DNA from 2 places in the Asticcacaulis sp. DW145 genome. Region 2 is predicted to be linked to the other one. Evidence: riboswitches for the same ligand, from Rfam matches in the RefSeq annotation. Region 2 holds a riboswitch; the other holds the start of a gene.
The links. A riboswitch is a leader RNA that binds a small molecule or an ion and turns the genes downstream of it on or off. The one in region 2 is predicted to bind cobalamin.

Region 1: linked by a shared signal. The riboswitch ahead of AACH73_RS07665 (TonB-dependent receptor) and the one ahead of AACH73_RS02295 (DUF1852 domain-containing protein) in region 2 are both predicted to bind cobalamin.

What each region holds. Positions count from the first base shown of each region.
Region 1 covers NZ_AP029024.1:1,650,056-1,665,924, reverse strand. The annotation lists gene ligA (NAD-dependent DNA ligase LigA) at 1-1,742, shown strand, start outside; gene AACH73_RS07675 (hypothetical protein) at 1,786-2,040, opposite strand; gene AACH73_RS07670 (aminopeptidase P family protein) at 2,133-3,965, opposite strand; gene AACH73_RS07665 (TonB-dependent receptor) at 4,038-5,867, opposite strand; cobalamin riboswitch at 5,988-6,178, opposite strand; gene cysA (sulfate ABC transporter ATP-binding protein) at 6,355-7,389, opposite strand; gene cysW (sulfate ABC transporter permease subunit CysW) at 7,401-8,246, opposite strand; gene cysT (sulfate ABC transporter permease subunit CysT) at 8,249-9,142, opposite strand; gene AACH73_RS07645 (sulfate ABC transporter substrate-binding protein) at 9,156-10,184, opposite strand; gene metC (cystathionine beta-lyase) at 10,427-11,599, shown strand; gene AACH73_RS07635 (YafY family protein) at 11,793-12,524, shown strand; gene AACH73_RS07630 (Hsp20 family protein) at 12,690-13,166, opposite strand; gene fba (class II fructose-bisphosphate aldolase) at 13,425-14,465, opposite strand; gene AACH73_RS07620 (phosphoglycerate kinase) at 14,602-15,795, opposite strand; gene AACH73_RS07615 (hypothetical protein) at 15,845-15,869, opposite strand, start outside.
Region 2 covers NZ_AP029024.1:498,547-514,415, forward strand. The annotation lists gene AACH73_RS02285 (hypothetical protein) at 1-850, shown strand, start outside; gene AACH73_RS02290 (hypothetical protein) at 961-2,151, shown strand; cobalamin riboswitch at 2,267-2,460, shown strand; gene AACH73_RS02295 (DUF1852 domain-containing protein) at 2,563-3,594, shown strand; gene AACH73_RS02300 (methionine synthase) at 3,607-4,635, shown strand; gene AACH73_RS02305 (SLC13 family permease) at 4,632-6,377, opposite strand; gene AACH73_RS02310 (molybdenum cofactor guanylyltransferase) at 6,451-6,993, opposite strand; gene AACH73_RS02315 (glycoside hydrolase 43 family protein) at 7,022-9,178, opposite strand; gene AACH73_RS02320 (endo-1,4-beta-xylanase) at 9,376-10,485, shown strand; gene AACH73_RS02325 (glycoside hydrolase family 43 protein) at 10,495-12,144, shown strand; gene AACH73_RS02330 (MFS transporter) at 12,148-13,413, shown strand; gene AACH73_RS02335 (glycoside hydrolase family 43 protein) at 13,410-15,032, shown strand; gene AACH73_RS02340 (prolyl oligopeptidase family serine peptidase) at 15,013-15,869, opposite strand, start outside.

The sequences.
Region 1 (15,869 bases), 1.2 Mb from region 2:
CGGCGGAGCCCAAGATCGACGGCCTATCCTGTTCGCTCCTTTATGTGAACGGCAAGCTGTTGCGGGCGGCGACGCGCGGCGACGGGCGCACAGGTGAGGACATCACCGAGAACGTCCGTACCATCAAGGACGTGCCGCACGTGCTGAGTGGAACGGGCCATCCCGAACGCATCGAAATCCGTGGCGAAGTCTATTATCCGCTGGCCGAGTTCGCCGCCATGAACGCCAAGGCGGTCGAAGAGGGTGGCAAGGTCTTCGCAAATCCGCGCAATGCGGCGTCCGGCGCGCTGCGGCAACTGGATGCGACTATTACCGCCTCGCGGCCCCTGCGTTTCTTCGCCTACACCTGGGGTGAGGTCAGCAATCCGGGGTTTGTCACCACTCAAACCGAGGCGCTGGCCAAGTTCCGCGAATGGGGGTTTCAGGTCAATCCGCGCTCGGCCACGACCGAAAACAGCGATGGTTTGCTGGAGGTTTATGAGGCGATTCAGCGCGACCGGTCGGGCCTCGGTTACGATATCGACGGGGTGGTCTATAAGGTCGATCGGCTGGACTATCAGCGCCGGCTGGGCTTCGTCTCGCGCTCGCCGCGCTGGGCCATTGCGCACAAGTTCCCGGCGGAACAGGCCCTGACCCACCTGAAGGCCATCGACATTCAGGTCGGGCGCATCGGCACCCTGACCCCCGTGGCGCGGCTGGAGCCGGTGAATGTCGGCGGCGTGGTGGTGTCGAATGTGACGCTGCACAATGCCGATGAGATCGCGCGCAAGGATATCCGTATCGGCGATCTGGTCCGTGTGCAGCGCGCGGGCGATGTCATCCCGCAGATCGTTGGCGTCGAGCTGTCTGAGCGTCCGGACGGGACGGAGCCTTATGACTTCCCCTCGGTCTGCCCCTGTCCGCTGAAGACCGCTGTGGTGCGCGAACTGAACCTCAAGGGCGAGGAAGGGGTGGCGCGCCGCTGCACCGGCGAACACGCCTGCCCGCATCAGCGCGTCGAATATCTGAAATACGTTGTCAGCCGTAAGGTGCTCGATATCGAGGGTTTGGGCGAAAAGCAGCTTCAGAAGTTCAGCGAAGAAGGGTTGATCCGCGAACCGGCGGACATCTTCACACTGGAGGCGCGGGACAAGGCGTCCCTGACGCCGCTGCGTAACCGCGAAGGCATGGGTGAAACCTCGGCGCGCAATCTGTTCAAGGCTATCGAAGACCGCCGCCAGTTGCCGCTGGACCGCTTTATCGCCGCTCTGGGTGTCAAGGGGGTGGGGGAAACCACCGCGCGTCTGCTGGCGCGCGCCTACCACTCGGAAAGCGCCTTCCGCGACGCCATGACGGCGCTGGCGGCAGGGGACGAAGAGGTGAAGGCGGCGCTCGACAATATGGATCAGGTCGGGCCGTCTCTGGTAGCCGCGCTGATGGAGTTCTTCTCGAACGACCACAATGTCGGCATGTATCAGCGCTTTGTGGCGCAGCTCAGCGTACAGGACGCCGAAGCCGTGGCCGGGGACTCGGCGGTATCGGGTAAGACGGTGGTGTTTACCGGCACGCTGGAGAAGATGACACGCGACGAAGCCAAGGCGCAGGCCGAACGGCTTGGGGCCAAGGTGGCGGGTTCGGTTTCGGCCAAGACGCACATTGTTGTGGCCGGACCGGGCGCGGGGTCAAAGCTCAAAAAAGCGGCTGAGCTGGGGGTTCAGGTGATGACCGAAGACGAATGGCTGGCCTTTATCGGGGCGGCGTAAGGCCTTACCCCTCCCCCTGAAAAATCAGCGGAGGGGCATAAGATCAATCCACCGTCGTGGCGAAATAGGCCTGTTCCTGCGCCGTCAGTTGCGGTTCGGGGAACAGGGTGCGGTCGGCTACCGACACCACGCCAAACAGGGCGATCAGACCCGCCACAAAGCCTGCGCCGATCAGGAAATGCCTGCGGGCGGCCTTGCGCGCCTCGGCTTCGGGCGACAGGGCCCGCGCCGGGCTTTGCGTGACGGTGAACTGACCGAAGGTTTCGGTGGCGGGTTGAAAAACGGTGCTGGCAGGCATGGTATCCCTCCGCAGACTGATAGCTACGGATACACCTTACCCAACGCCGGATAAGGGCGCAGGTCGTTCTGATTTTGGGGGATATAAAGCCTTTATAAGGGCGCGCAGACGGTTTTGAGCCAATCCGCCACCTCCGGTTTTACGCGCGGCGACAGCAGGCGCAGCACCTCGGCGTGGTAATCGTCCATATAGCGGCGCTCGGCCTCGCTGAGCAGCGACACCTCGATCAGGCTGCGATCAATGGGTGCCCAAGTCAGGTTCTTGAAGCCCAGCATCGGGCGTTCACCGCCCACGATGGGGGCCGCTTCGGTGACATATTGCAGGTTTTCGATGCGGATGCCGAAGTCGCCGGCCTTATAGAAGCCCGGCTCGTTGGAAACGATCATGCCGGGTTGCAGGGCATAGGCATTGAGCGCCTTGGCGATGCGCTGCGGGCCTTCGTGGACGCCCAGATAGACACCGACGCCGTGGCCGGTGCCGTGGTCGTAGTCGAACCCGGCGTTCCACAGGAACTGCCGCGCCAGCACGTCGAGATGCGTGCCGGTCGTGCCGGCCGGGAAGCGAATGGTGGCCAGTGCAATGTGCCCCTTGAGCACGAGGGTGAACATGCGTTTGTGTTCGGCGCTCGGCGTGCCGATGGCCATGGTGCGGGTGACATCCGTGGTGCCATCGACGTACTGACCGCCGGAATCGACGAGAAGCAGATTGCCGGGCGCGATGCGGATATTGCTCTGTTCGGTGACCCGGTAATGCGGCAGGGCCCCGTGCGGGCCGAAGCCGGAAATGGTGTCGAAGCTGAGGTCCTTCACTACGCCTGAGGCGATGCGCAGCGACTCCAGCTTTTGCGCCACTTCGATTTCGGACGGCAGGGCGGTCTGCGCCTCGGTGGCCACCCAGTAGAGGAATTCGCTGAGGATGGCGCCGTCGCGGATATGGGCTTCGGTGGTCCCGGCGATCTCTGCGGCGTTCTTGCAGGCGCGCGGGACAAGGCAGGGGTCGTCGCCTGGAACGGCGGTGGCCCCGGCCCCTTCGATGGCCTGCACCCACCAGGCCGAGGACCAGTTGGGATCGACCAGCACGCCCTGACCGGACAGCGCCGTTAGCGCCGCAGGGATGTCAGACGGGGTTTTCAGTACCACCTCATTGCCCAGCCATTCGCCCAAACCGTCCGTGACCTTAGCCGATTCGAGGAACAGTTCTGCGGTGCCGTCGGCCTTGAGCAGGGCCTGCGCCAGCGGCAGGGGCGAACGGATGACGTCGCCGCCGCGCACATTGAACAGCCACGCAATAGACGATGGTGCGGTGATCAGGGCCGCGGCCACGCCCTTCTGACGCAGGCTTTCAGCCAGTTTGGTACGCTTGTCGCCCGACGGGACGCCGGCAAATTGCAGCGGTTGTGCCACCACCGGCGTCATCGGCTGGGCCGGGCGTGCCGCCCCCCAGGCGAGGTCAATGGGGTTTTCATCCACGGCTTTCAGGGTGACGCCGACGCTTGTGGCCGCCAGTTGCAGAGCCTTCAGCGCCGCGGGGCTGTGCAGGCGCGGATCATAGCCGATGACGCGGCCGCGCGGCTGAGCGGCGATCTGTTCAGCAATGGCGGTGGCGGTGAAATCGACGACCTCGAATACCGAAGGATCGGTCTGTTCGCGCGATTGCAGGGTGTAGCGTCCATCGGCAAACAGGATGGCTTGATCTTTGAGGATAAAGGCCGCGCCGGCGGAGCCCGTAAAGCCCGACACCCAGGCCAGACGCTCATTGGCGTCGGGCAGATATTCGTTCTGGTGCTCGTCTTCGTGCGGGACGATAAAGCCGTCGATACCGAGTCCGGCAAACTGCGCCCGCAATGCGGCGACGTGGGTCACGCCCTGCGACGGGTGGGTGGTGACGCTGTAGGTCTGAAAGGCGTGGGCGGTATCGGCGGTCATGGTGGGGGCCTCGGTCGATGGAGGCCCCCTATATAGACCGTCAGGATTTGGTTTCAAATCCTATCATCGGTCTCAATACCGGGCGCGCACGCCCAGCCACAGGCGGCGACCGACCGAGCCGTAGTTGGCGGCGGTCTCATAGTTTTCGTCCGTGGCGTTTTCGATGCGCCCGAACAGCGCCACCGTGTCGTTCAGCGCATAGCTAGCGCGCAGGTCGAGCAGGGTGTAGGCGTCCAGTCGCCGGGTATTGTAGATGTTCTCGAACGACCTGCCCGCATAGCGGACAGAGGCCCCCAGTTCGAGCGCCTCTGTTGCCTGCCACTCCACGCTGGCATTGGCCAGATGACGCGGCGCGCGCCCCAGATCGTTGCGGAAGGTGGCGCTGGTCCGGGCGTCGTCGCGGGCGATGATGTGGCTGTAATTGCCCGACAAGCGCACGTTCGGTGTCAGCCTCGCCTCGCCCTCCAGTTCGATGCCATAGGCCTGGGTGCGAGCGATATTGCCATAGCGGAAGGACGACATGTCATAGTCGATCTGGTTGTCGGTCTTGCGCCCGAACAGCGAGACGCCGAGGCGGCTGTCGTTCGGACCGTAATAATCGACGCTGAGATCGAAATTGGTGGCGTCTTCCGGTTTGAGCGCCAGATTACCGGACCAGCCGTCATAGAACTGATAGAGGCTGGGGGCCTTGAAACCTTGCCCCAGGCTGCTGCTCAGGACGAGGGAGGGCGACAGGGCATAGGCGACGGCGACCTGAGCGACAGTATGGCCGCCGAACACGGAGTGATCGTCATAACGCACACTGGCATTGATCGTCAGGGCCTGCGTCACGTCCTGCCGCCATTGGGCGAACAGGCCGTTGAGGGTGACGCGCTTGTTGAGGCCTGAGGCAATGGCCTGCGTGCGTTCGCTCGATGCGCCGAAGACCAGCTTGGACGCCTCCGACAGGGTCAGAGCGCCGGTGTAGTCGAAGCTGGTCTGACGCCCTTCGAACGGATAGGCGGTGGCATTGGCAAGGTCGGAGGTCGAGCGCTTCGTCGTGCTGTAGCTGAGGGTGAAGGTCTGTTTAAGAGCCCCGCCGAAGGCCTGATTGTAATAGCCGAGGCTGGTCAGATTTTCGTCCTGAAAGCCGGTGTCGCGGGTGTCGGCCAGCTGGAACGCTGCATTATAGCCATCGAAATCGTAGTCGCTTTCGGTCCGGGCCAGACGGGCGCGCAGGCCGGATGTGTCGCTCAGGGCGTAGTGGACATAGGCGTTGAGGTGTTTTTGCGTAAAGCCGTCCTTTTCCGCCCCGCCGCGCAGCGATGACACGCCGTCGTCGTCGATATAGGCCGCCGCCAGACGCCAGCTCAATTGACCGGTCTTTCCGCCCATACCCGCCTTGCCCACGATGTATTCATCAAGGCCTTCTACCGACATCTGCGCCTCAAGCGGGCGCTTGGGGGTGCGGGTCGTCACCGCCACCACACCGCCGATGGCCTGAGAGCCCCACAGGGTCGAAAGGGGCCCGCGCAGGATTTCGACGCGCTCGACATCATTCAGCGCCAGCAGGCCGAGGTTCAGCCCGCCGCCGATCATCGACGGGTCGCCCAGCTTCACGCCATCGACGATAAACAGGCTGCGGTCGCTTTCGGCCCCGCGAAAGCGCGCCGTCCCGGCCTGACCGGGACCGCCGGTCTGGGCGATAGAGACCGACGGTGTGCGGGCGATCAGGTCTTTCAGATAGACCGACTGGCTGCGCTCTATGGCTGCCGAATCGAATGTGGTGACGCTCTGGCCCACCTTCGACAGGGCAACCGGTTCGCGGGTGAGGGTGACGATCACCTCCTGCGGGGCGTCATCGGCCAGCGCAGGCGAGGTGAAGAGGGCGGCAAATGCGACGCCGCAAAGAAGAGTTTTCAAGGTCTTATGCCTATACACAACAGGACGAGCGCCCCGGACGAGCCAGCGCGCACCACGAATCGTCTCTGAGGAAGGCCTTTAATGAAAGGCTTATCCGCTCTTGTGGCACACCCCGACCACGCGAAGGACGACAGCAGGGGCAGGTCTCCTGGCTCACGTCTCAGGCGCGTCTCGCCGCCTTCCCGGTCCTGGAAATGACCAGTGGCGTGTGGCGGAACACTCGACGCTTACAGTTGCGGGGACAGCGCAGGCCTTGCACCTGCTTCCCTTTTAAGCCGCATCTCTGCGGCACCGTCTGCACAGGAGCGGGCGTAGGGGAGCAGGTGGGGAAGGTCAAGCCTGAGACGCGGAGGGGAGGTGGATAAGCGAAGACTGTGGCGTAAGGGCCGCTTGCGATGGCACCGTGCGGCCCCCGCCTGAGCGCGATTACCGCTCCATTGAACAGGACCATTGACGGATACGTTCGGGCAGAGAGCGGGCTATAGCGCTAAAACGCATAAACCTTGGACGGGCGCAGATAGACCGTGTCATTCAGGCGCAGGTCAGACGCCTCTGAGTCGTGGGCGTGCTGGGTTTCAAACACCTGCCCCGTCGGGCTTTGCAGTTCCAGACGCAGATTGGCCCCGGCGGGCAGGAGGGACAGCACCTTCGCTTCAAAGCCCGGTCCTTCGCGGAGCAGGTGGGTATCGAAGGGGCGGAAACGCACGGTCTGCGCGCCGCTGAGCGCCTTGGGGCTGACGACCGGGGCGCTGAAGCCGCCGAAATCGGCCACCCCGTCCGACAGGCTGGCCGGCACCTGATTGGAGGTGCCGAGAAAATCGAAGACAAAGGCCGATTGCGGATGGCGATAAAGCTCCAGGGGCTTGCCGATCTGTTCGATCTGGCCGTCTTTCAGCACCACCACGCGATCGGCGAGATCGAGCGCCTCTTCCTGATCGTGGGTGACGAAGAGGGTGGTGACGCCGGTTTCATCATGGATGCGGCGCAGCCAGCGGCGCAGATCCTTGCGTACCAGCGCATCGAGCGCGCCGAACGGCTCATCGAGCAGCAGGATGCGCGGATTGATGGCCAGTGCGCGTGCCAGTGCCACCCGCTGCCGCTGACCGCCCGAAAGCTGGCTGGGGTAGCGCTTGCCGAGGTCTTCGAGCTGAATCAGCTTTAGCAGGCGCAGCACCGTGGCCTGAATTTCGGCCTTTGACGGGCGGTCTTTTGAGGGGCGCACATTGAGGCCGAAGGCGATATTCTGCGCTACGGTCATGTGGCGGAACAGGGCATAGGACTGAAACACCATGCCGACGCGGCGGTCGCGGGCCGAGAGCGTCAGATAGTCGAGGCCGTCGAAGTCGATACGGCCCGTATCCGGGCGGTCGAGCCCGGCCAGCAGGCGCAAAAGCGTCGTCTTGCCCGAACCCGATGGGCCAAGCAGGGCCAGAAATTCGCCCGGCTGGGCTTCGAACGACACGTCGTTGAGCGCGGCGAAGTCGCTGAAGCGTTTGGTGATGTTTTTGACGACTAAGGACATATAAAGCTCAATCAGTGGCGGCGGTTGGCGGCCAGTTCGTCACCGAAGCGCCATTCCAGCAGGGTTTTCAGGACCAGCGTCACAAGCGCCAGACCGGCCAGCAGCGTCGCGGCCCCGAAGGCCCCCACACTGTCATATTCGTTGTAGAGCACTTCGATGTGCAGGGGCAGGGTGTTGGTCAGACCGCGGATATGGCCCGACACCACCGACACGGCGCCGAATTCGCCCATGGCCCGCGCTGTACACAGAAGCACACCATAGGTCAGGGCCCATTTGATATTGGGCAGGGTCACGCGAAAGAAGACATCCCAGCCCGAAGCGCCCAGCGTCACAGCGGCGATTTCTTCGTCCGTCCCCTGGTCCTGCATCAGCGGGATCAGCTCGCGCGCCACGAAGGGCAGGGTGACCAGAATGGTGGCGATGACGAGGCCGGGCAGGGCGTAGATGATTTTGATATTGCTGGCCTCAAGCACGCTGGCGAACCAGCCGTGCGCGCCGAACAACAGCACCCACACCATGCCCGAAATGACCGGCGAGATGGTGAAGGGCAGGTCGAGCACCGACAGCAACAGTCCCTTACCCGCAAAGTCAAAGCGCGTCACACACCAGGCGGCCGCTATACCGAAAACGGCATTGAGCGGCACGGCGATGGCGGCGACCGTCAGGGTCAGGCGAATGGCGCTGAGGGCGTCCGGTTGGACGATCGCCGACAGATAGGGCTGAACGCCCTGTTTGAAGGCTTCGGCCAGCACATTGACCAGCGGCAGGACGATAACCAGCGCCATCCACACGGCGGCCAGCGCCATCAGCAGGAAGGCGGCGGGGGTCTTGGGTTTTTCGGGGGCGCGGGCTCTCATGCTCAGGCGCGTCCCCGGCGCGAGAGCAGCAGTTGCAAGGCATTGACCAGCAGCAGGCTGAGGAAGGCCAGGCTCAGCATGGCCACCGCAATGGCGGCCGCCCCGGCATAGTCGAACTCTTCCAGCTTGATAACGATCAGCAGGGGCGTGATTTCCGACACGAAGGGCATGTTACCGGCGATGAAGATGACCGAACCGTATTCCCCGACCGCGCGCGCAAAGGCCAGCGAGAAGCCGGTCAGAAGGGCGGGGGCCAGCGACGGCAGGATGACGCGCAGGGTGGTTTGCAGCGGCGTGGCCCCCAGAGTGGCGGCGGCCTCTTCGACCTCGGCATCGAACTCGGCCAGAACAGGCTGCACCGAGCGCACGATGAAGGGCAGGCCAACAAAGACCAGCGCCACGAAAATGCCCAGCGGCGTATAGGCGATCTTGATGCCTAAGGGCGCGAACAGGCTGCCGACCCAGCCATTGGCGGCGTACATCGAACAGAGCGACACGCCGGCCACGGCGGTGGGCAGGGCAAACGGCAGATCGACCAGCGCATCGACCAGTCCCTTGCCCGGAAAGTCATAGCGCGTCAGTACCCAGGCCACGATCAGCCCGGCAAACAGATTGACCAGTGCCGCCAGAAGCGAGGTGGTGAAGGTCAGGCGCAAGCTGGCCAGCACGCGCGGATCGCTGATGGTTTGCCACACACCGTCCAGCCCGTGCTCCCACGGACGCGCCAGAAGGGCGGCCAGCGGCAGGACCACGATCAGCGACAGATAGGTCAGGGTGATGCCCAGCGACAGGCCAAAGCCCGGCAGGACGCGCGCCTTGTGCGTCGCCTTGGGCGGCTTGTAGCCTTCGGTGGCCAGCGGAACAGCGCCCGGCGTGGGGGTGGCGTTGACGGTCATAAAGGCCTTGGGCTTACTTGTTCAGCTTGACTTGCAGCGCATCGAAGGCCGCGCCCGCCGCAAAGAAATCGGCATGGGCTTTTTTCCAGCCGCCGAAGTCGCTGTCCACTGACAACAGGCGCAGTTGCGGGAACGTCTGCGTGAACTGCGCGGCGACGGTTTCGCTGACCGGGCGGTAGAAGTTTTCGGCAACCAGCTTTTGTGCGTCGTCGTCGAACAGGCCCTTCACATAGGCTTCGGCCAGTGCGCGCGTGCCCTTCTTATCGACATTCTTGTCCACCACGGCGACCGGCGGCCCGGCGCGGATCGACAGGGACGGATAGACGATCTCGAAATCCCTGGCGCCGCTGTCCTTCAGCGCCAGCAGGGCTTCGTTTTCCCAAGCCAGCAGGACATCGCCCTGACCGCGCTGCACGAAGGTGGTGGTCGAGCCGCGCGCCCCGGTGTCGAGCACCGGCACATTGCGATAAAGCGCTTCGATATACACGGCGGGGTCCTGACCGTTGGTTTTGGCCCAGCCATAGGCGGCCAGATAGTTCCAGCGCGCTCCGCCCGAGGTCTTGGGGTTGGGGGTAATGACGCCGATGCCGGGCTTGATCAGATCGCCCCAATCCTTGATGCCCTTGGGGTTACCTTTGCGCACCAGAAACACGATGGTCGAATAGTAGGGGGTCGAATTGTGCGGCAGGCGCTTGGCCCAGTCGGCGCTGATCAGGCCTTTTTCGGCAATGGCGTCGATATCGTGGGCCAGCGCCAGAGACACGATGTCGGCATCGAGCCCCTCGATGACCGCGGTCGTCTGCTTGCCGGAGCCGCCGTGGCTCTGATTGACCGTTACCGGCGTCTTCACCTTGGTGGCGAACAGCTTGTTGTAGGCGACATAAAGCTCGCGAGTCGGGTCGTAGGAGACGTTGAGCAGGGTCTTGGCCGTGACCTCACCGCTCTGACCGCAAGCCGCCAGAGACAGGGCCGAACCCGTAAGGCCAGCCGCTGCCGCGCCTTTGAGCAGCCAGCGGCGGGAAAGAGCAACAGATCGGGTCATGGTCGGTCTCCTGTACGGAAAAGGCCGGTTACGAATGCAATTTGGTAGGAATTTTACGCGCGTCTTCTGATAACGCCACAGCCTACCCCATGACGCAGCATATGCCAAATCCATGACAATTGGTCAGGCGACGATTTTTGCCAGGTCGGATTAGTCGTTCTAATCTGCGATCCGGTCAATCTTCACTTGCGCCTGACGCCGTTCAGCGGCAGAGCAGTCATCGTATACGAAAGGCCCTTCCCATGCGTGAAACCACCCGCGTCATCTCCCCGGTTCTGGATAAGCCCCGCAGCCGCCGCGCCGTCAATACGGGCGTCGAGCGCGGATCGACCGTGCTGATGGAAAGCGCCGAGGTGCTGTATCGTGACGATATCAAGCCGACCTATGGCACCGAAGGCCTTTCGACGCAGCGCGAACTGTGTCGCCTGCTGGCCGAACTGGAGGGGGCGGAGGAGGCCTTTATCCTGCCCAGCGGACTGGCGGCGCAGACCCTGCCCATCTTCGCGGTGCTGAAGGCCGGCGATCATGTGCTGGCGGTCAATTCGGCCTATCGCCCGGTGCGGCGCTTCCTCGATACGCAACTGGCGCGCTTTGGCGTCGATGTCACCTGGTATGCACCGTCAGCGACGCCAGACGAAGTGATGGCGCTCGCCACCGAAAAGACGAAGCTGATCTATCTCGAAAGCCCCGGCTCGCTGACCTTTGAAATTCAGGACATCCCGGCGATTGCGCAAGCCGCCAAAGCGCGCGGCATCCTGACCTTCTGCGACAACACCTATGGGGCGGGCGTCCTGTTCAAGCCGCTGGCGCACGGGGTCGATATGTCCATGCAGGCCCTGACCAAATATGTCGGCGGCCATTCCGACGTGCTGATCGGGTCGGTGGCGGTCAATGATCCGGCGCTGGCCAAGGCGATTTACGACGCCATCAAGGCGTGGGGCTTCTTCACTTCGGCCGACGAATCCTATCTGGCCTTGCGCGGTCTGCGCACCCTGCACCTGCGTCTCAAACAGTCGGGCGAGGCGGGTCTGAAGGTGGCGCAATGGCTCACCACCCGCCCCGAAGTGATCCGCGTGGTCCATCCGTGGCTGGACAGCCATCCGGGCAGCGACGTCTTCCGCCGGGATTTCAGCGCGCCCAACGGCCTGTTCCTGGTGGTGCTCAAAGGCGACGGCGAACCGGCTTCGCAGCGCTTTCTCAACGCGCTTAAACTGTTCGGGCTGGGTTTTTCGTGGGGCGGCTATGAGAGCCTCGCCGTCAATTGTGAACCGCAATTTATCGGCCGTCACAAGCTGACGCCCGAAGACCATGCGCCGCTGGAAGGCAGCTATGTGCGCCTCTATGTCGGCCTCGAAGACCCCGATGACCTGATCGCCGATATCGAACAGGCTCTGGATCATTTCGTTTCTTTATAGAAACGAAATGATCCAGATTTTTGTCTTTCAGTCCCTCGCCGGGCGGCGGCTCTGCCGCCTTGGCCGCCGCCTTAATGGCGGCTTGAGCGGAATGATCAGAAATCATTCCGCTTAGCGACTTTGTAGATTTTGTTTTTGCTTTGTTCCTTTGTTTGCGATATGTCCGTAGATGGACTGACGCAGGGGAAGGGATATGTCGCGCGCCGCCCGGCTTTTGAATTTGCTACAGATTTTGCGCCGGCACCGCTATCCGGTAACCGGTGACTGTCTGGCGCAGGAGCTGAACGTCTCGCTGCGCACCCTCTATCGGGACGTTGATGCCCTGCGCGCGCAGGGGGCCGATATCGAGGCCGAGGCCGGGGTGGGCTTCCTTCTGCGGCCCGGTTTCATGCTGCCGCCTCTGATGCTGTCGCACGATGAGATCGAGGCCATTGCGTTGGGCGTCAAATGGGTGGCCGGGCGCACGGACAAGGCCATCTCGGCGGCGGCGGTCAATGCGCTGGCCAAGATCAATGCCGTTCTGCCCGACGATATGCGCGACAGCCTGCAAACGACCGGCCTGATGGTGCCACCGCCGTGGAAGGACGCCGAGGTAACGGAGTTTGAGGACCGCTACCTCAAAATGATCCGGCAGGCGCTGAAGTCCGAACGCAAGCTGATCATGGACTATAGCGATGTAAAGGAGGCCACGACGGCGCGTATCGTCTGGCCCGTGGCGCTGGGCTTTTACGAGCGGGCGCGGCTGCTGGTCGGCTGGTGCGAATTGCGGCAGGATTTCCGGCATTTCCGCTCTGACCGCATCCGCAACCTGAGCGTCGCCGATGAGCGTTATCCGACCCGGCGTATGGTCCTGCTCAGACAATGGCGCGAGCAGGAGGACGCCATGTACCGGGCCTATGAGGCACGTCAGGCCGAGACGGCATAAAAACCGGAAGCGAGGGGCGCTTCCGGCGAAGTTTCGGAGGGGGAGAGAAAGAAGGGGCGGGTCGCATCCCTCATCAGAGAGACACAAGAGACGCGACCCGGTCGGTCAGGGATCAGGGGCACCGATACGCGCTGACCGAAGCGGCCGTCAGTGCAAGAACAACGCTTACTCTGCGGCTTCCAGCGCCTGCGGGGTGTTGCCGGAGGTCTTGATGGCGATCTGCTTCGGCTTCTTGGCTTCCGGGATTTCGACCACCAGATTAAGGGTCAGCAGCCCGTTGGCCAGTTCAGCTTCGGTGACGCGGATATGGTCGGCCAACTGGAAGCGGCGCTCAAAGCTGCGTTCGGCCAGACCGCGATGCAGGAAGGTGCGTGACCCGTCTTCGGCGTCCTTCTTGCCGGTGACGGTCAGGACGTTTTCCTTGACCTCGATATTCAGTTGATCGGGGCGGAAGCCAGCGACGGCGATTTCGATGCGGTAGGCGTCGCCATCCCCATCGGTACCAGTGGCGATGCGTTCGATATTGTACGGCGGCCAGCCCGGCGCGGTATCGGTGCGCGCGGCGGAGTCGAGCAGGCTGACCAGACGGTCAAAGCCAACGGCGCTGCGGTACAGGGGGGAAAAGTCGATTTGAGTACGCATGAAAGTCTCCTTATCCAAAGCGAGATCGACAGCGGCGTAGAGCTGTCTTGGGTTGTCGGTTGGAGCGCTGGCGCATCCCCGAAACGGGCGATGAAGCGGTCCAGAAAGACCCGGTGTCGGCGTCTTACGTCTATGGATTTGGGGAGGGTTGGGGCCGCTTCAAGAGGTGCCGCAAAATTTTATAAACAAAAAAGCGCAGGCGTGGGGCCTGCGCTTTTCGATAGTCGTCCCCCGAACGCGGGGGAGGTATGATCTAAATTAAGCCAGATAGTATTTCGCCATGCTCGACAAAGGCTTGGCCTTGATCTTCGAGGCATTGCCGGCGGTGCCGAACTGCACAAAGCGGTCATAGCAGACCTGCTGCATGGCTTCCTTGGCGGGCTTCAGATAGCCCCGCGGATCGAAACTGGCCGGGTTTTCGATCAGAAACTTGCGGATCGTGCCGGTGATGGCCATGCGGCAATCGGTGTCGATATTGATCTTGCGCACGCCGATCTTGATGGCCTTTTGCAGTTCTTCGACCGGCACGCCGTAGGTTTGCGGCATCTCACCGCCAAAGGCGTTGATCAGGTCCTGAAGCTCCTGCGGCACCGAGGAGGAGCCGTGCATGACAAGGTGGGTGTTGGGAAGGCGCTTGTGGATCTCGGCAATGACATGCATGGCCAGCACTTCGCCGTCGGGCTTGCGCGAGAACTTGTAGGCGCCGTGCGAGGTGCCCATCGCGATCGCCAGGGCATCGACATTGGTTTTGGCCACAAAATCAACGGCCTGATCCGGGTCGGTCAGCAGTTGCGAATGGTCGAGCACGCCTTCGGCCCCGTGGCCGTCTTCGGCCTCGCCCATGCCCGTTTCCAGCGAGCCCAGCACGCCCAGTTCGCCCTCGACCGACACGCCGCAGGCGTGGGCGAAATCGACAACGGTCTTGGTCACATTGACATTGTACTCATAATCGGCGGGCGTCTTGGCGTCGGCCATCAGCGAGCCGTCCATCATCACCGAGGTAAAGCCGTTCTGAATGGCCGTGGCGCAGGTCGCCGGCGAATTGCCGTGGTCCTGGTGCATGACGATCGGCAGTTCCGGATAGATTTCGACCAGAGCGTCGATCATCTTGGTCAGCATGATGTCGTGCGCGTAGTTGCGCGCACCGCGCGACGCCTGAATAATGACCGGGCTTTCGGCCTTGCGGGCGGCGTCCATGACGGCCAGCCCCTGTTCCATATTGTTGATGTTGAAGGCCGGTACGCCGTAATCGTTCTCGGCCGCGTGGTCGAGAAGCTGGCGCAGACTGATACGAGCCATGATAAATTTCCCTCTTTCATATGCTCAGTGAGGACCCTGCGGACTGGCCGGTTTCCGGTCTCAGGCCGCAAGGTCTGAAAATCATTTAAATATTAGTCCTTCTGGCTCCCTGACGCCAGAGCGATAGCCTTTTCACTTAACCGAGTGCGGAGACGCCGGGCAAGTCCTTGCCTTCCATCCATTCGAGGAAAGCACCGCCCGCCGTGGACACAAAGGTCATGTCCTGCGCCACACCGGCGTGGTTCAGCGCGGCGACGGTATCGCCGCCACCAGCCACGGCGACCAGCTTACCCGATTGCGTTTGTTCTGCCGCAAATTTCGCCGCTTCGACGGTCGCGGCGTCAAACGGTGGCAGTTCGAACACACCCAGAGGCCCGTTCCAGATCAGGGTTTTGGAGTTGGCGATGACGTCTTTCAGTTGCGTCACCGTTCTGGGGCCCGCGTCAAAAATCTTGTCGTCAGCGCTGAGGGGGGGCCCCAGATCGACCGTGCGGTTGGCCGCGTGCGCCTTGAAGTCCTGCGCCACGACGACATCGAGCGGCAGCAGGATGCGGCAGCCTTTGGCTTCGGCCTCTTTCAGGATTTCGAGGGCCGTGTCCTTAAGGTCTTTTTCGCAGAGGGAGCCGCCGACTTCGTGTCCCTGGGCATAGAGGAAGGTGTTGGCCATGCCGCCGCCGATGGCCAGCGCATCGAGCTTACCCACCAGATTTTTCAGCAGGTCGAGCTTGGTGGAGACTTTGGAACCGCCGACGATACCGATGGTCGGGCGCACGGGTGTGCCCAGTGCAGCGTTCAGCGCGTCCAGTTCGCGGCGCATCGACTCCCCGGCATAGGCGGGCAAAAGTTTCGCCACGCCTTCGGTCGAGGCGTGGGCGCGGTGGGCGGCGGAGAAGGCGTCATTGACGTAGATATCGCCAAGCGCGGCCAGTTGTGCGGCAAAGTCGGGATCGTTCTTTTCTTCGCCCGCATGGAAGCGCACGTTTTCGAGCAAGGCCACGCCTCCGGCGGGCAACAGTTTCAGGACATCGGCGGCGTCCGCACCCACGCAGTCATCGGCAAAGGCAACGGTGGTGCCCAGCAGTGCCGACAGGGCCGGGGCGACGAACCGCAGCGACATTTCCGGCACGACCTTACCCTTGGGGCGGTCGAAGTGGGCCAGAAGCGCGACTTTCGCACCTGATTTTTGCAGCTTTTCGATGGTCGGTAAGGCCACCTTCAGCCGCGTGTCGTCGGTGATGCGACCGTCTTCGACCGGCACGTTGAAATCGACGCGCACCAGCGCGGTCTTACCGTGAAGGTCGGATACATCATCAAGGGTTTTGAAGGTCATGGAAAGCTCATTATTGGATCGGGTAGGGGGGCGTGGGGCGACAAAAATATCAGGCAATATGCCCGCCAATATCC
Region 2 (15,869 bases):
ACGCTCGGTGATGGTCAATCAGGTGGGGTTTGAAGCCTTCTGCCGTACGCAGTTCGGCATTGGCGACGTCAATTCCCATATCGACGTACAGATTTTGCGCCTGCTCGACGCCCTGCCGTCGCTCGATCCGTTTCTTGTGCGTGAGCACCTGTCGCGCCACGGCTTCAAGCCCGGCACCTGCTATCTCAATATTTCCGCCAATGACATCCAGCGGATGATCGGCTTTGCCAATGCCGAGATCGAGCAACTGGTGCGCACGGCCTTTGGCCATGCCATGATCGGGGGGGCCAGTATCAAGCTGGCGGGCAAGATCTTGTCGAACGAATTGGATCAGGAACTGTCACCTTTGCGTATGACCCTGCGCATGTCCGAAGAAGAGTTTTCCGAGGGTATTTTTTCGTGGCGCGGCTTTCTCTATTTCAAATGGCGACACGAAGAACTGCAAAACGAGATGCGCCGCGTCATTCAGGGGTTGGGGTCCTATCAGCCGGTTGGGGCCGTCGACGATCAGGTGCGCGATTATCTGCGCGAGGTGCGTCCGCGTCTGGGGCGGCGTATCGCCAAGGCGGTTAATGAGGTGGCCCGCACCATCGGCATCTATGACCGCGCCTATCACGCCCTGACCCAGGGGCAGAACCCCGGTCCCTTCCGGCAATTCCTGCTTCAAGGTCCGAAACTGTTTTTCGAGCTGGGCGAAACCATCGGCATATTGGGGCACATCGCGTCCTTCTGGAGCTATCGCATGACGTCGAGCTTCGCCACCCACCGCCTGACGGCGCTGGAATATGCCGACGTGCTGATGGACTTTGACGACAGCCTGATGATTCTGGGGCCTGACGACGAGGATTAACCCTCTTCATTCACGCCCTGTTGGAACCTGTCTTCTAGGGTCTGGGATACGCCTCGTCCCCAGTTGCCCCCAGGATAGTCATGGTTTCAACGGCCCGCCGAAATTACAAGATGACCCGTGGCCCCGATCAGCCGAGCCGCGTCATCCGCGAATACCGTAATCTGGCCAATCTGGGGCAAACCGCGGCCTCGACGCGGGTGCTCAACCTGTCGCGGGTGTACCGCCTGCATCACAAGGATGAGGACTATGGGGAAAACCCCTTCTTTCAGTCCTCGCTGCTCAACCGCTGCATCATTCTCAAACATACCCTGCGGCTGAATGAGCGGCACTTCTATCACGGCACCCGCCGTACTGTGACCAAGATCATCCTGCCCTACGACCATTTCGATCTGCGTCTGGGGGCATCGAGCATCTTCATCAACCAGATCGGCTTCGAGCAACTGGCAAAGGAATATCTGTCCATCGGCGATTACGACAAGAATCCGGACATCAAGATTCTGCGTCGTCTGGATCAGTTGCCGTCGCTTGACCCGTTTCTGATCCGCGAAACCCTGGCGCGCCATGGCCATCGTCCGGCGGGCATCTATCTGCGTCTGTCGCCGGCCGATCTGTCGCGCATGATGCAATTCACCTCGGGCGAAATCGAGCGGCTGGTCAATACGGCGCTGGGCGATCACTATGCCGGGGCCTCAATGAAGCTCGGCAACAAGATACTATCCGATCAACTCGACCGCGAACTGTGGCCGCTGAAGGATACCTTCCGGATGTCCGACTCGGAATTTGCCGAGGGGATCTTCGCCTGGCGTGGTTTTCTCTACTATAAATGGCGTTATCTGGACCTTCAGGACAAGCTACGCGAAGTCCTCTCCGGCATCGGCAGCTATCAGCCGTTCGGCGTCAGCGACGACCGCGTCAAGGACTATATCACCCATGCTCGCATCCGGCTGGCGCGCGGCATGGCACGGGCGCTGAACCACGCCTATGATGTGCTGAACGTCTATGACACGGCCTATTCCGATCTGGTCAGCCATAACAAGCCGGGACCCTTTAAACGTTTTCTGCTCAATGGGTCGGGTCTGTTTACCGAGCTGGGGGAAATCATCGGCACGCTCGATCATATTTCGTCCTTCTGGAGCTTCCGCATGAGCCGCGCCCTTTACACGGGGAAGCCGATGAAGCCCGTGGAGTACGCCGATGTGCTGATGGATTTTGAAAGCGGGCTAAACTACCTGTTCGAAGACGGGCCCAGCTTCAACACGACCACGTCGGGCTACCTGCGGGCCAGCGCCCCGGCGGGTTAAAAAGAGATACAGGGAAGAGAAGGCGAAGGGGTGACCCCCGCCTTTTTTCTTTGGATAAAATATAATCATATAAAGATATGTTTATATGATTATTGACTCTTGCGGCGGGGGCGCGTAGGTTTGGATCGTCAGCGGTTCCGCCTGTCCTGTGGCACGCGGCTAAAAGGGAAGCCGGTCCAAAGCCGGCGCTGCCCCCGCAACTGTAGGCGGTGAGCGTCGATCCGGAAGACCATTGGGGTGCGCCCTGAGAAGGTGGGTCCACGCGTTGATCCGCAAGCCAGGAGACCTGCCACTGACCTTATATGTCATCCCGGGCGGAGGGCCACGGGCATGTGTCTTCTGATCCTGCGGCCCGTCGCGGGACCGCGGACCCGTGCCCATAGCGCTCCCCCGACAGCCAAGGGGCCCCCCGTGTCACACACCCGACCGCCTGTCGCCACCCGCCATCCGTCGCCTGTCACGCCACAGACGGAGTTCGACTTCGCCATCAAAAGTCTGCGTTTTGATGAAGACTATACCCCCGCCGAAACGACGCGGCTGACGACCAATTTTGCCAATCTGGCCCGAGGGGCCAACCGCCGCGAAAACCTGCGCAATGCCCTGAGAATGATCGACGCTCGCTTCAACGCGATGGCGCACTGGGACAATCCGCAGGGGGATCGCTATGCGGTCGAACTCGACATCATCTCTGTTGAGCTGACGCTGGGGGGACAGGGAAAGCGGGAGGCCTTTCCCTTACTGGAAATCCTGAGAACCCATATCTTGGACCGCACAACCGGCACCCGCACAGAGGGCATTGTGGGCAATAACCTGTCCTCTTACGTGCGCGATTACGACTTTAGCGTTTTACTGCTGGCGCACAACCAGGATCAGCCGACCTTCAGCACGCCGGCGGACTATGGCGTCCTGCACGGTAAGCTCTTTAAGAGCTTCCTCAATTCACCGGCCTATAAGGCGCATTTTCACAAACCACCTGTCATCTGTCTGAGCGTGTCCCATACCCGCACCTATCGACGGACGGACAATCATCACCCGGTGCTGGGTGTTGAATACCGGCAGGATGACTATTCCCTGACCGATCAGTATTTCGCCAGAATGGGGTTGCGGGTCCGCTATTTCCTGCCGCCGAACAGCGTGGCCCCGCTGGCCTTCTATTTCACTGGTGACCTGCTTTCGGACTACAGCCCTCTGGAGCTGATCAGCACCATCAGCACGATGGACACCTTTCAGAAGATATATCGGCCCGAAATCTACAATGCCAATTCCGTGGCCGGCGCCGTCTATCGACCTAGTCTGAAGCACCGGGACTACTCCCTGACTCAGGTCGTCTATGACCGCGAAGAACGCAGCCGTCTGGCGGTCGAACAGGGACGCTTTGCCGAGGCCCATTTCATCACCCCCTACCGCACCCTGCTTGAGCAGTGGTCCGCCCGCTACGCCTGAGAGGTAATTCCGATGACGCTCCTTCTTCCCCCTTCTACCGCCGGCAGCCTGCCGAAACCGTCGTGGCTGGCGCAGCCGCAGACCCTGTGGTCGCCGTGGAAACTGCAAGGCGACGCCCTGATAGAGGGCAAGCGCGATGCCCTACGCCTGGCGCTGGACGATCAGCTTCAGGCCGGTATCGAGATCGTCAGCGATGGCGAGCAGACCCGCCAACATTTCGTCACCACCTTTATCGAGCACCTCGACGGGGTCGATTTTGAAAAACGCGAAACGGTCCGGATTCGCGACCGCTATGACGCCAGTGTGCCGACAGTGGTGGGAGCGGTCTCTCGCCCACACCCGGTCTTTGTCGAAGACGCCCGGTTCCTGCGCCAGCAGACGAAGCAACCGATCAAGTGGGCGCTGCCGGGGCCGATGACCATGGTCGATACCCTGTTTGATACCCACTATAAGAGCCGCGAAAAACTGGCATGGGCGTTCGCTGAGATACTCAATCAGGAGGCCAGAGAGCTGGAGGCCGCCGGCGTTGATATCATCCAGTTCGATGAACCCGCCTTCAATGTCTTCTTTGATGAGGTCAATGACTGGGGCGTGGCGGTGCTCGAAAAGGCCGCCGAGGGCTTAAGGTGCGAGACGGCGGTGCACATCTGCTACGGCTATGGCATCAAAGCCAATACCGAGTGGAAAAAGACGCTGGGCTCGCAGTGGCGGCAGTATGAAGAGGCCTTCCCAAAACTGCAAACCTCCAGCCTCGATATCATCTCGCTGGAATGTCACAATTCGCGTGTGCCAATGGACCTGATCGAGTTGATTCGCGGCAAGAAGGTGATGGTCGGAGCGATTGACGTAGCGAGCTCTGTTATTGAGACGCCTGAAGAGGTGGCCGGGACGCTGCGCAAGGCCCTGCAATTTGTCGATGCCGACAAGCTCTATCCCTGTACCAATTGCGGCATGGCCCCTTTGTCGCGGGAGGTCGCTATGGCCAAGCTGCGGGCGCTGGGCGCCGGGGCGGCTATCGTGCGCAGGGAGCTTTTGGGTTAACCGAAGCGCACGTTCAGCACGACGGCGGTGGTGGCCACGACCAGCACCGCCAGCAGCGCGCCCGCCCGTGCATAGTCGGTGAAGCGATAGCCGCCCGGTGCCATGACAAGCAGGTTGTTCTGATGGCCGATGGGCGTCAGGAAGTCCGAGGAGGTGCCGACCAGCACCGCCAGCAGCAGAGCGTCGGGCGGCACGTCGAGGATCTGCGCCAGTTGAATGGCCAGCGGACCCATGATCAGGGCCGTAGCCACATTATTGAGCAGGATGGTCAGAAACAGGGTGAGGCCGCAGACCGCCGCGATGCAGACGATCAGCGGCGAGCCCTGAAGCCCGCCCGCCAGTGCATCGGCGACCATTTTCGCCGCGCCTGAGCTTTCAAAGCTCTGTCCCACCGGGATCATGGCCGCCAAAAGGACGATGACGCTCCAGTCGATGGACTTATAGATTTCCGGGGCAGGGATCAGGCGCAGGGCCGCCATCGCCGCGGCCGCCGCCAGAAAGGTCAGGGCGGGGGACACGTCGAACAGCACGGTCACGACGATGGCCAGCACGAAGATGCCGACCGTCTGGATCGCCGCGCGGATATTGACGGGTGCGGTGTCGGCGCGGTCGATTTCCAGCAGGCGTTGCTGCGTACCGAAGCGTGCAATATCGGCGGCCTGCCCACGGATAAACAACTGATCGCCGCCTTGCAGAATAATCCCCCCCAGCGGCTGTTTCAGGCGGGCGGCGCGTGGGCCGCCGGCCGTGACATTCAGCGCACCGCCGCTGCGGTGGGTTATCGCATCGTAACGTTCGCCGATGATAGGGGAGCCGTGCGCCACGACCATGTGCGCCGTCACCTCATGCTCGGCCGGCAGGGGCGCGGCGGTTTTGACCTCCAGACTGTCGGCCACGTCGCCCGGCATGTAGCGCGACAAAAGGAGTATCTTGTCGCCGCGCTTGAGACGCCCTTCCTGCGGCCAGTCCAGGATCTTGTCGCGGCGGATAAGGCGCAGGAGGCGCGTGCGGCTGGTGTGCAACTGCTTCGATAGGGCGTGGCGGCTAAGTTCGACGGCGTGGGTGAGGGTCAGTTCAAACACCTTCCACGGGGCGGCGTGGCCCTCCATCGTGCCGCGGCGCGGCGGCAGCAGCCGCCACCCGATGACGGCCAGATAGACGATGCCGACCACGGCCACGGCGATGCCGACTGGTGCCATGGCAAAGAAGCCGAATCCCTGCCCCAGCCGCTCTTCGCGCACCGACGACAGGATCATATTGGCCGGGGTACCGATCAGGGTGATCATGCCGCCCATAATGGTGGCAAAGGCAAGCGGCATCAGGATGGTGCCGACCGCCTTCTTGTTTTGACGCGCGATTTCGGCCCCCAGCGGCATGACGATGACCAGCGCCGCGATATTGTTCATGAAGGCCGACAATAGCGCACCTACGGCCATCAGCATGGCCATTTGCAGGCTGTAGGTCGCCTTACCGAACATGATGTAGCGCGCCAGCCTGGCCGCCACGCCGCTGAGTTCCAGCGTGCGACCTACGATCAGGACGGCGGCCACCGCCACCACGGCGGGGTCGCCGAAGCCGCTTAAGGCGTCATCGGGCTTGACGACCCCGGTGATCAGTCCGGTCAACAAGGCCAGCACGGCGATCAGGTCGTGGCGCACCCGTTCGGTGACGAACAGCACGAGGGCCCCGGCTAGAATCAGCGCGCTGATGAGGGCGGGGGAAACAAGGGGGCTTAAGTCCATCCAGCGGAGGTCCGGTCGAAGGCAGGCCCTTCTACTGCCGGTAACACCCGTAAAGGCGCGATAGGGATTATGCTCAGCCGTCGGGTTTGAGCGACGCGAGGTCCTGGGGCGTGTTGAGGTTGCGCAACTTCAGTCCCGCCGGGGTCGGAATTTCGACGCAGCCCACCTGATGCAGAAGGGCGCGTATCGACGGCGCGCCTCGCGCAGAAAGGCAGGCCTCGGCTATCGCGAGGATAGCGGGCGTCAGTCTGAGGGCGAAGGGCAGAGGCTCACCTTCGAAACAGGCCCCGATGCCGGGCTGTGCCGCCAGTCGGCGCAGGGCGTCGGGTGACAGTTGCGGCATATCGACGGGCACACACAGGACCTGATTGGAATACAGGCGGGCCTGTCGCAGGGCGGCCACCACCCCGCCCGCCGGACCGCTGCCGGGTGTCGGGTCGGCCAGTCCGCCGGGCAGGTCGGGCCGCCCGCTGTAGAGGATGCGGTCTGCCCCCGCTGCCGTGAGGGTGTGGGCGGCGATCTCCAGCCACGTCCGGCCGTCGAAGATCAGGCCCGCCTTGTCCACGCCCATGCGCCGCGATTTCCCCCCGCAAAGAACAATACCGGCAAGGGACATGTGGCCTGATCTCCAAAAGGATTTCGTGTTACTTTACCTCTTCCCACACCAGCACCGTGCCGTCCTTGCGGTCGGGATCGGCACCGGGCCAGTCGGCGGCGTAGGGCTCACCGGTACGCACGTCAAGGCCGAGATAGCGGTGCGTGCGCAGCGACATCAGCATGAACTGTTTGCGCAGCATGTCCTGCCACTGGAACAGGCTGTCTGGCGTTTCCGTTTTCATCAGCCGCACGTCCGACGACAGGCCAAGCCCGACAACGGTCAGGAAGCCGCTGCCATCCATGGCCTCCAGCGCCACGCGCCCCTGCCCGCGATCGTGGACGCGGAAGCGGACGCCGGGTCCGGCGGCCTCTTTCGAGCCGTTGGCCGCAAAATGCAGCATACCGTGCGGATTGGCCCACATCGGCTGATCATTGGCGAAGTTGCGGATGGTCACGACCTTGCCCGCCGGAATGTTCTGCGAGCGGTCGGCCAGAGGCTCATCGACGCGGAAATCGTCGAAATCCGCCTGCCCGCCCGTCATCCCCTTTTCGTTGAAGGCGAACAGGGCGTAGCGCACACCCTGAAAGGTGCGCAACTGATAGGCGGTGCGCACGTCGCCGCCGATCGGGGTGAAGGTCTTGCCGTCGGTGGAATAGCTGAACTGCGACAGCTCCGTGTCGTAATTGCCGCTGACGCGCAACTGCACGCGCGGTCCCGGCAGGGGCGCCTCAATGGTTTTGTTGGTCAACTGATCATAGAAGCGCAGGCGATAGGCCTGACCGTCACGCACTACACCCAGCCAGTAGTAGGGGATGTTGAGCAGGCTCAGACCGGCCAAATCGCCGTCCTTCAGCCCTTTGGCATCCAGCGTCGTCGTTGCCGTCGATTCCGGCCCGATCACGCGCTGGGTCAAGCTGTTGCGGGCCAGCAGGAAGTGGGGGGCGGGTAGGCTGTGCAGACGCAGATAGCCGCGCCGCTCTGACAACGACCATTTGCGGTCGTCCGGCACGTGGTTCCACTGCCAGATCGCTTGCGGCTTCGGGCCAGAGAAGTCGTCATTTCGCTGATAGGTCGGCGTCGGGGCGACTGTGGCCCCTGTGGCGGGTTTCAGCCAGGTGCGCGGGCTGCGCCCCAGATTGCCGGGCAGGCCGAAATAGGGCCAGCCGTCCTGCCAGGTGACGGGCGACAGGAAGGTGGTGCGCCCCATCGACTTCACATCCATCATTGAAAAGCCCCACCAGTCGCCATTGGGCAGTTCGACCAGCCCGCCCTGATGCAGGGGATCGGCGCCGAAGGCATTGCCGCTCGGCGGGGGCGGCGAAACGCTGATTTTGTCGCCGGGGGCAGGCAGGTTGCGCCCGACGCCCTGGGTGCGCCAGCCGAACTGTGTGCCCATGGTCTCCCGTGCGCTGATCGTCACCGTTTCATAGGGGCCGAACGGGCTGTCTGAGCGCGCCGCCTGCATACGTCCGACCGGCGCATAGTTGGCACTGATGATGTAGTATTTGCCTTTGATCTTGTAGAAATGGTGGCCTTCGCCCATGGCATTGCCCGCCGGGATGATGACCCGTTCGCTGCCTTCGACCACGCCGCTCAGATCGGGTTTCAACTCGACCAGTCGCACTTCGTCATAGCTGTAGACGGCGTAGATCTTGCCATCGTCGTCGAACAGCACCGACAGGTCGTGAATCTTGCTGTCGAGCGACTTATGCATCCACGGCCCGGCGGGATTGGTCGCCGTGAACACCTGTATCCCGTAACCGTTGATATTGGAGAAGATGTAGAAGGTGCCGTTGTGATAGCGCAGGGCGGGAGCCCAGATGCCGGCACCGTAGGCGTCCCTGCCGCCTTCGAGGCGGTATTCCGGCCCCATCTGCAGACGGTCCAGTGCGTAGCCGAGCAGCCGCCAGTTCACCAGATCCTTCGAATGAAGCACCGGCAGGGCCGGCATGGTGTGCATGGTGGTGCCGGTCATATAGTAGTCGTCGCCGACGCGGATAATATCAGGATCGGAAAATTCGTCGTTAAACAACGGGTTGGTAAAAGTGCCATTGCCGTTGTCCGGCGTCCATGTGGTGGCCGCCGTCGTCTTTGGCAGGGTCTGGGCGGGTGGGGTTTGTGCCAGGGCGGGCAGGGCGAGAAGGGCGAGGCCGGCCATCAGCGCGGTAGGCACCCGGCGGGCAGACAAGGGGCGGGCGGGCATGAGCGTTTCCTGTTATCTGTGTTTTGGCGCACTATAATAGTCTGAGTTATCCGGTCAATCGCGCTTTGCTGGACAAGGATCGCGGGGGTTTTGGGTGCGGCGTCAGCGAAATGTGAAGCGTCATGCCGATTGACAGGCGCGACGGAACCGTGATTTGTTAGCGTTAACATAAAAACAAGCTTCGTGCAGGGACACAAATGCCTAATCCACTTCCGACACGCCGCCACGTGCTGGCGGGTCTGAGCGCTGCCGCCCTTCCGGCGATAGTCTCCCCTACCGCCTTTGCCGCCACCGGCCCGTCGCTGCGGGCTCTGGCCGCCGAAAAGGGAATCCTGTTCGGTTCGGCCCTGAGCGCCCGCATCAGTGAGGCCCCGTATCTCGATATCCTCAAGGCGGAGTGCGGCCTGATCGTGCCGGAGAACGAGCTGAAGGTCTATGTCATCTCGTCTCAGCCGGACCGCTTCAACTTCGCACCGGGCGACGCCATCGCCAGCTTTGCGCGCGACAACGGTATGAAGATGCGGGGCCACACCCTTTTGTGGAACAAGGTCGAGTTCATGCCGAAGTGGCTGCTCGATATCGACTTTGGGTCAAACCCGGCGCGCGAGGCCGAACGCTATCTGCGCGACTATATCAAGCGGGTGTGCACCCACTATGGTGATCAAATCATCTCGTGGGATGTGGTCAACGAAACCATCGACCCCAAGACCGGCGAAATCCGCGACACGCCCTTCACCAAGGCGCTGGGTTTTGACTGTATCCGCATCGCCTTTGAGGCGGCGCGCGAATATGCCCCGAAGGCGCAACTGGTCTATAACGACTATATGTCTTGGGAGCGTGGCAACGAGACGCACCGCAAGGGTGTGCTCAAGCTGCTGGAAACCCTGCGGGCGAAGAATGTCCCGGTCGATGGCTTCGGCATCCAGAGCCATATCGGCAATGATGGCCACATCAAGGAGGCGCAGTACGAACAGTGGCGCGCCTTTATCGACGCCGCGGTGGGCATGAATTACAAGCTACTGATCACCGAATTCGACGTCAATGACAAGGACCTGCCGACCGACACGGTGGCGCGTGACGCCGGGGTGGCCGCAGCGGCGAAGGACTATCTTGACCTGATGTTCTCTTACAAGCAACTGGATCAGTTCCTGTGCTGGGGCATGAGCGATAACCATAGCTGGCTTCAGGGCTGGACGCCGCGCACCGACAAGACGCCGCAGCGCCCGACCCCCTATGACGCCCAGTACCGCCCCAAGCCCCTGCGCGACGCCATTGCCGCTGCGCTTAAGGCCGCCCCGAAAAGATAGGAGACCGACATGCGATATCTGCCTGCCCTCTCCGCCGCCCTGTCTGTGGGCCTGTCCTTACCGGCTCTGGCAGAGCCGGCGCGCTTTGAGAGATTCACCTATGAGGGCCGCTCTCAGGAGCAGGCGAAGGCGGGGCCGGGGGAATATCTCAACCCCATCCTGTCGGGCTATTATCCCGACCCGTCGGTGACGCGCGTCGGAGACGACTACTACCTCGTCAATTCGTCCTTCACGCACTTTCCGGGTCTGCCCATCTTCCATTCCAAAGACCTGATCCACTGGACGCAGATCGCCAATGCCATCAGCCGCCCGGAACAACTCGATTTCGACGGGCTGAAGGTGTCGCGCGGGGTCTTCGCGCCGGATATTTCCTATCACGACGGCCTGTTCTACATCGTCAACACCTGCGTGGATTGCAAAGGCAATTTCGTTATCACGGCCAAAGACCCGGCGGGTCCGTGGTCGGACCCGGTGTGGTTCGATTTCGAAGGCATCGACCCCTCGATCTTCTGGGATGAGGACGGTAAGGCCTATATCGTCAACAACGGCGCGCCGAACGAGACGCCGCGCTATGACGGCCACCGCGCCATCTGGGTGCAGGAATTCGACTATAAGGCGCTGAAACTGGTCGGTGAGCGCACGCAGATCGTAAATGGCGGCGTCGATATTTCCAAAAAGCCCATCTGGGTCGAAGGGCCGCATATTCTGCGCAAGGACGGTTTCTACTACCTGACGGCGGCCGAAGGCGGTACGGGCGATCAGCATTCGCAGGTGGTACTGCGCGCCAAAAGCGTGCGCGGACCGTTTGTCCCCTACGACAAAAACCCGATCCTCAGCCAGCGCACGCTGGACCCGGCGCGCAAAAACCCCGTGACCTCCGCCGGTCATGCCAAGCTGGTGCAGACCCAGACGGGCGAATGGTGGGCGACCTTCCTCGCCACGCGGCCCTATGGTCCGGACCTGTACAATATCGGGCGCGAAACCTTCCTCTTGCCCGTGACGTGGAAGGACGGCTGGCCGGTCATTCTGGAAGACGGCAAGGCCATTCCCTTTACGGGGAAAAAGCCCAACCTGCCGACGCAGCCCGCCCCGGCTCAGCCGGTCAATGGCGATTTCGGCTTTAGCGAAGAGTTTGACGGCAAGAGCCTGCCCCTGTCCTGGATCGGGGTGCGCACGCCGCGCACGCCCGTCTATCGACTGGACAAGGGGGCATTGGTGCTCAATTCTGGGGCGGCGCTCGGCGACCTGAAAGGGACGCCGGCCTTCATCGCCCACCGTCAGCAGCACCACGTGGCCACCGTCTCCACCACCCTCCGCTATAGCCCGGAAAAAGACGGCGACCGTGCCGGACTGGCGGCGCTGCAAAACGATGACGCCTGGCTGTTCTTCGGCCTGACGCGCATAGACGGCAAGCCGCAGATCGCTCTTTATGCCCGCGAAAACACCGCTGCAGACAAGCTGATCGCTGCGGCTCCGCTGACGGCGCGCGATGTCACCCTCACTCTGCGCTTTGACGGCGGGCGTCTGGCGGCGGACTATACGGCGGATGGTCAGACCCGCACCCTTAGCCGCGACGTCGATATCACCTTCCTGTCTACGCGCAAGGCGGGTGGCTTTGTCGGCACCCTGATCGGCCCTTATGCCTATGAGGCGAAGTAGGTGATGCTCAAACGGGTCGGGCATCTGCGCTGGTGGATCATCGCTTTGGTGATGCTGGGCACCATTATCAATTACCTGACGCGCAGCACGCTGAGCGTCGCCGCCCCTACCCTGACGCAGGAACTGAGCCTGACGCCGCAGCAATACAGTTACATCACCAGTGCCTTTCAACTGGGCATCATGATGCAGCCGGTTGCGGGCTACATACTCGACCTGATCCGCTTGCGCATCGGCTTTGCCCTGTTTGCCACGGCGTGGGGGATTATCACCATCGCCCACAGCCTCGCCGGTACTTGGCAGGGACTGGCCATGCTGCGCGGGCTTTTAGGCTTTGCCGAAGGGGTGGCGCACCCGGGCGGCCTGAAGGTCGTCGCCGAATGGTTCCCGGCGAAGGAACGCGGTCTGGCGGGCGGTATCTATAACATAGGGGCGTCGTTCGGCTCGATGCTGGCCCCGCCTCTAGTGGTGTGGGCCATCCTCTATTATGACTGGCGCGCCGCCTTTGTGATTACCGGCGTCATCGCTCTGGTCTGGGTCGTCCTGTGGCTCCTCTTCTATCAGTCGCCGGACAGGCATAAGGCCATTTCGGACGGCGAGCGCACCTATATCCGCGACGGTCAGGAGCGCCATCTGGAGGCCACGGCGGCGCGCCCGTCACCACTGAAAATTCTGGGGCAGCGCAACTTCTGGGGCATTGCCCTGCCGCGCTTTCTGGCCGACCCGACCTGGGGGACGCTGACCTTCTGGATGCCGCTCTATCTTTCGACGGCGCGCGGCTTTGATCTGAAAGAGATTGCCCTGTTTGCCTGGTTGCCGTTTGTCTTTGCCGATATCGGCTGCCTGTTCGGCCCGGCGGTGGTGCTGTGGCTGCAAAAGCGCGGCATCAGCCTGATCGACGCGCGCCGATGGGTGTTCACGTTGGGCGCGGTGCTTATGACCGGCATCATGTTTGTCGGCTGGGTCAAAAGTCCCTTCGTCGCCATCGGCTTGCTGTGTCTGGGGGCTTTCGCGCACCAGACCCTGTCGGTGACGGTGATCACCCTGTCCTCGGACCTGTTCCGCAAGAACGAGGTGGGCACGGTGACCGGCATGGCCGGGACCTTCGCCAATCTTGGGGTCTTGCTGTTCTCCCTGGCCATCGGCGCGCTGGTCAGCACGATCGGCTATGAGCCCTTCTTTGTGATACTGGGTCTGCTCGACCTGATCGCCGCGGTGGTGCTGTGGACGCTGGTCCGCGCCCCGAAAAGTACGCCGGAGCCTGCAACGTGATCCGTAATCCCATCCTGCCGGGCTTCAATCCGGACCCGTCCATCGTGCGCGTGGGCGACGACTACTACATCGCCACCTCGACCTTTGAATGGTATCCGGGCGTGCAGATCCACCATTCGCGTGACCTGATTCACTGGCGGCTGATCACCCGGCCTTTGCGCCGCCCGGCGCAGCTCGACATGCGTGGCGCGCCCGATAGTTGCGGTGTCTGGGCCCCGTGTCTGACCTACGATAACGGCCTGTTCTACCTCATCTATACCGATGTGAAGCGCTATGGCCGCACCACAGTCGGCGGGGCAAGCGGTGCGTCCTTGCGCGACTTCCACAACTATCTGGTCACCTGTCCCACGATCGACGGCGAATGGTCCGACCCCATCTATCTCAACAGCAGCGGCTTCGATCCGTCGCTGTTCCACGACGATGATGGGCGCAAATATCTGATCAATATGCTGTGGGATCATCGGCCGGGCCACGTGCGGTTCGCCGGTATCGTCCTGCAGGAATACGACCCCGCTGCGCAGCGCCTGATCGGTGAGCGTCAGGTGATTTTCGAGAGCACGTCGCTCGGCATGGCCGAAGGGCCGCACCTTTATAAGCGCGACGGCTGGTACTATCTGATCACGGCGGAGGGCGGTACGGGCTGGAACCACGCGGTGACTATGGCCCGGTCGCGGACCCTCGCCGGGCCCTATGAGTTGCACCCCGAAACGCATATTCTCTCCAGCCGCCTGCGCCCGGACAGCCCGCTTCAGCGCGCCGGTCATGGTGATCTGGTCGAAGCGCGCGACGGCACGCCGCTGCTGGTCTATCTGTGCGGGCGGCCCCTGCCCAATCGCGGGCGTTGTGTGCTGGGGCGCGAAACGGCCATCCAGCCGATGCGCTGGGACGAAGCCGGCTGGCTGCGCACGCTGGACGGGCAGGGCCTGCCCCTGCTGATCGCCGAAAGCCCGGAGCCGGTCGGTGAGGTCTTTGAGCCTACCCCTGTCGATTTCAATGGCCCGGATCTGCCCATAGACTTCCAGTGGCTGCGCTCACCCTATCCCGAAAAGCTGTTCAGCCTCAGTGACCGCCCGGGCCATCTGCGGCTCTATGGACGCGAAACCCTGGGTAGCCTGTTTGAGCAGGCGCTGGTGGCGCGCCGTCAGCAAGCCTTCTGCTATACGGTGGAAACCGTGCTCGACTATCAGCCGCGCCATTATCAGCAGGCGGCGGGGCTGGTCTGCTACTATAATGGCAGCAAGTATCACTATCTGCACGTCACCCAAGATGAACAAGTCGGGCGGCACGTGCGGGTCATGTCGGCCCTGCCGGAGTCCACCACGAGTGACGCTTTCAGCGCCCTCTATCCCGTCGCCGATGGTCCGATCCATCTGCGCGCCGAGGTCGATTATGAGCGCCTGCGCTTTGCCTTTCGGCTGGCGGCGGACGCTGACTGGACGTGGATCGAGGGGCATTTCGACGCCAGCATCCTGTCGGACGAGGCCACGGTGCCGGGGGCGCCTAACTTTACCGGCGCCTTTGTCGGCATGGCCTGTCAGGATACGTCGGGCGAAGGCTTGCCCGCCGATTTTGCGACTTTCGATTATCGCGAGCGCGACTTTATCGCAGAGATTGGCTGAAAAAGCGCACCACCTCGGCATTAAAGGCGTCGTGGAAGGCCGCGCGATCAAAGCCCGCCCGGCTTTTGCAGATGTGCGGGGCCAGATTGACGTCCACGCACGGGGCAAGGAAATCGAAGTGCCCGGCATTGGGGACTGCGTGAAATTCCGGCGGTTGCGGCAGGGCCTGACGCACCGCGTCGGCATAGTCGGGCGCGGGCAGAATCTCATCGGCATCGGCGCGCCACAATTGCACGGGCAGGCGCAGGTCTTTCAGGCCTTCGGCAAAGGTAAAACCGAGTGCCGGAGCCGCCACCACAAGCGCCTTGATGCGCGTATCGGCGGGCATTGCAGGCGCGGGAACGGCGGTGGTCGGGCGCGGATGGCTGGCGATCATCTGGCAATCGAAATAGGACGGATGCGCCTGACAATGCGAGATCAGGCGCGCAAAGTCCGGACGCCCGCCGGCAGCCGCCAGAACCGTGAACCCGCCCGCTGAGAAGCCGAAGGCCCCGATGCGCTGCGGGTCGATGACGCCACGCTCCGGTGCCTCGTTCAGCATATAGGTGATGAGCTGGCTGAGCGCCTTCGGGCGCTCCTCGATCCGGGTGGCGCGACTATTGTCCCGCCAGTTGTCGCCCGGGTGGGTGAGGGCCGCTACGACGAAGCCCGCTTTCGCCAGGGCCACCGCCGTATCGACATGGCCTGAAAAGCTGCCGCCGGTGCCGTGCGACATGACGATCAGCGGATGCGCGCCGGGCAGGGGCGCGGCATTGGCCACGACAGCGTGGCTGTACAGCCCCAGCCTTTGCCGGACAGACGTGCCGCTGGCAGGAAACCATATGCCGACCTCGACGC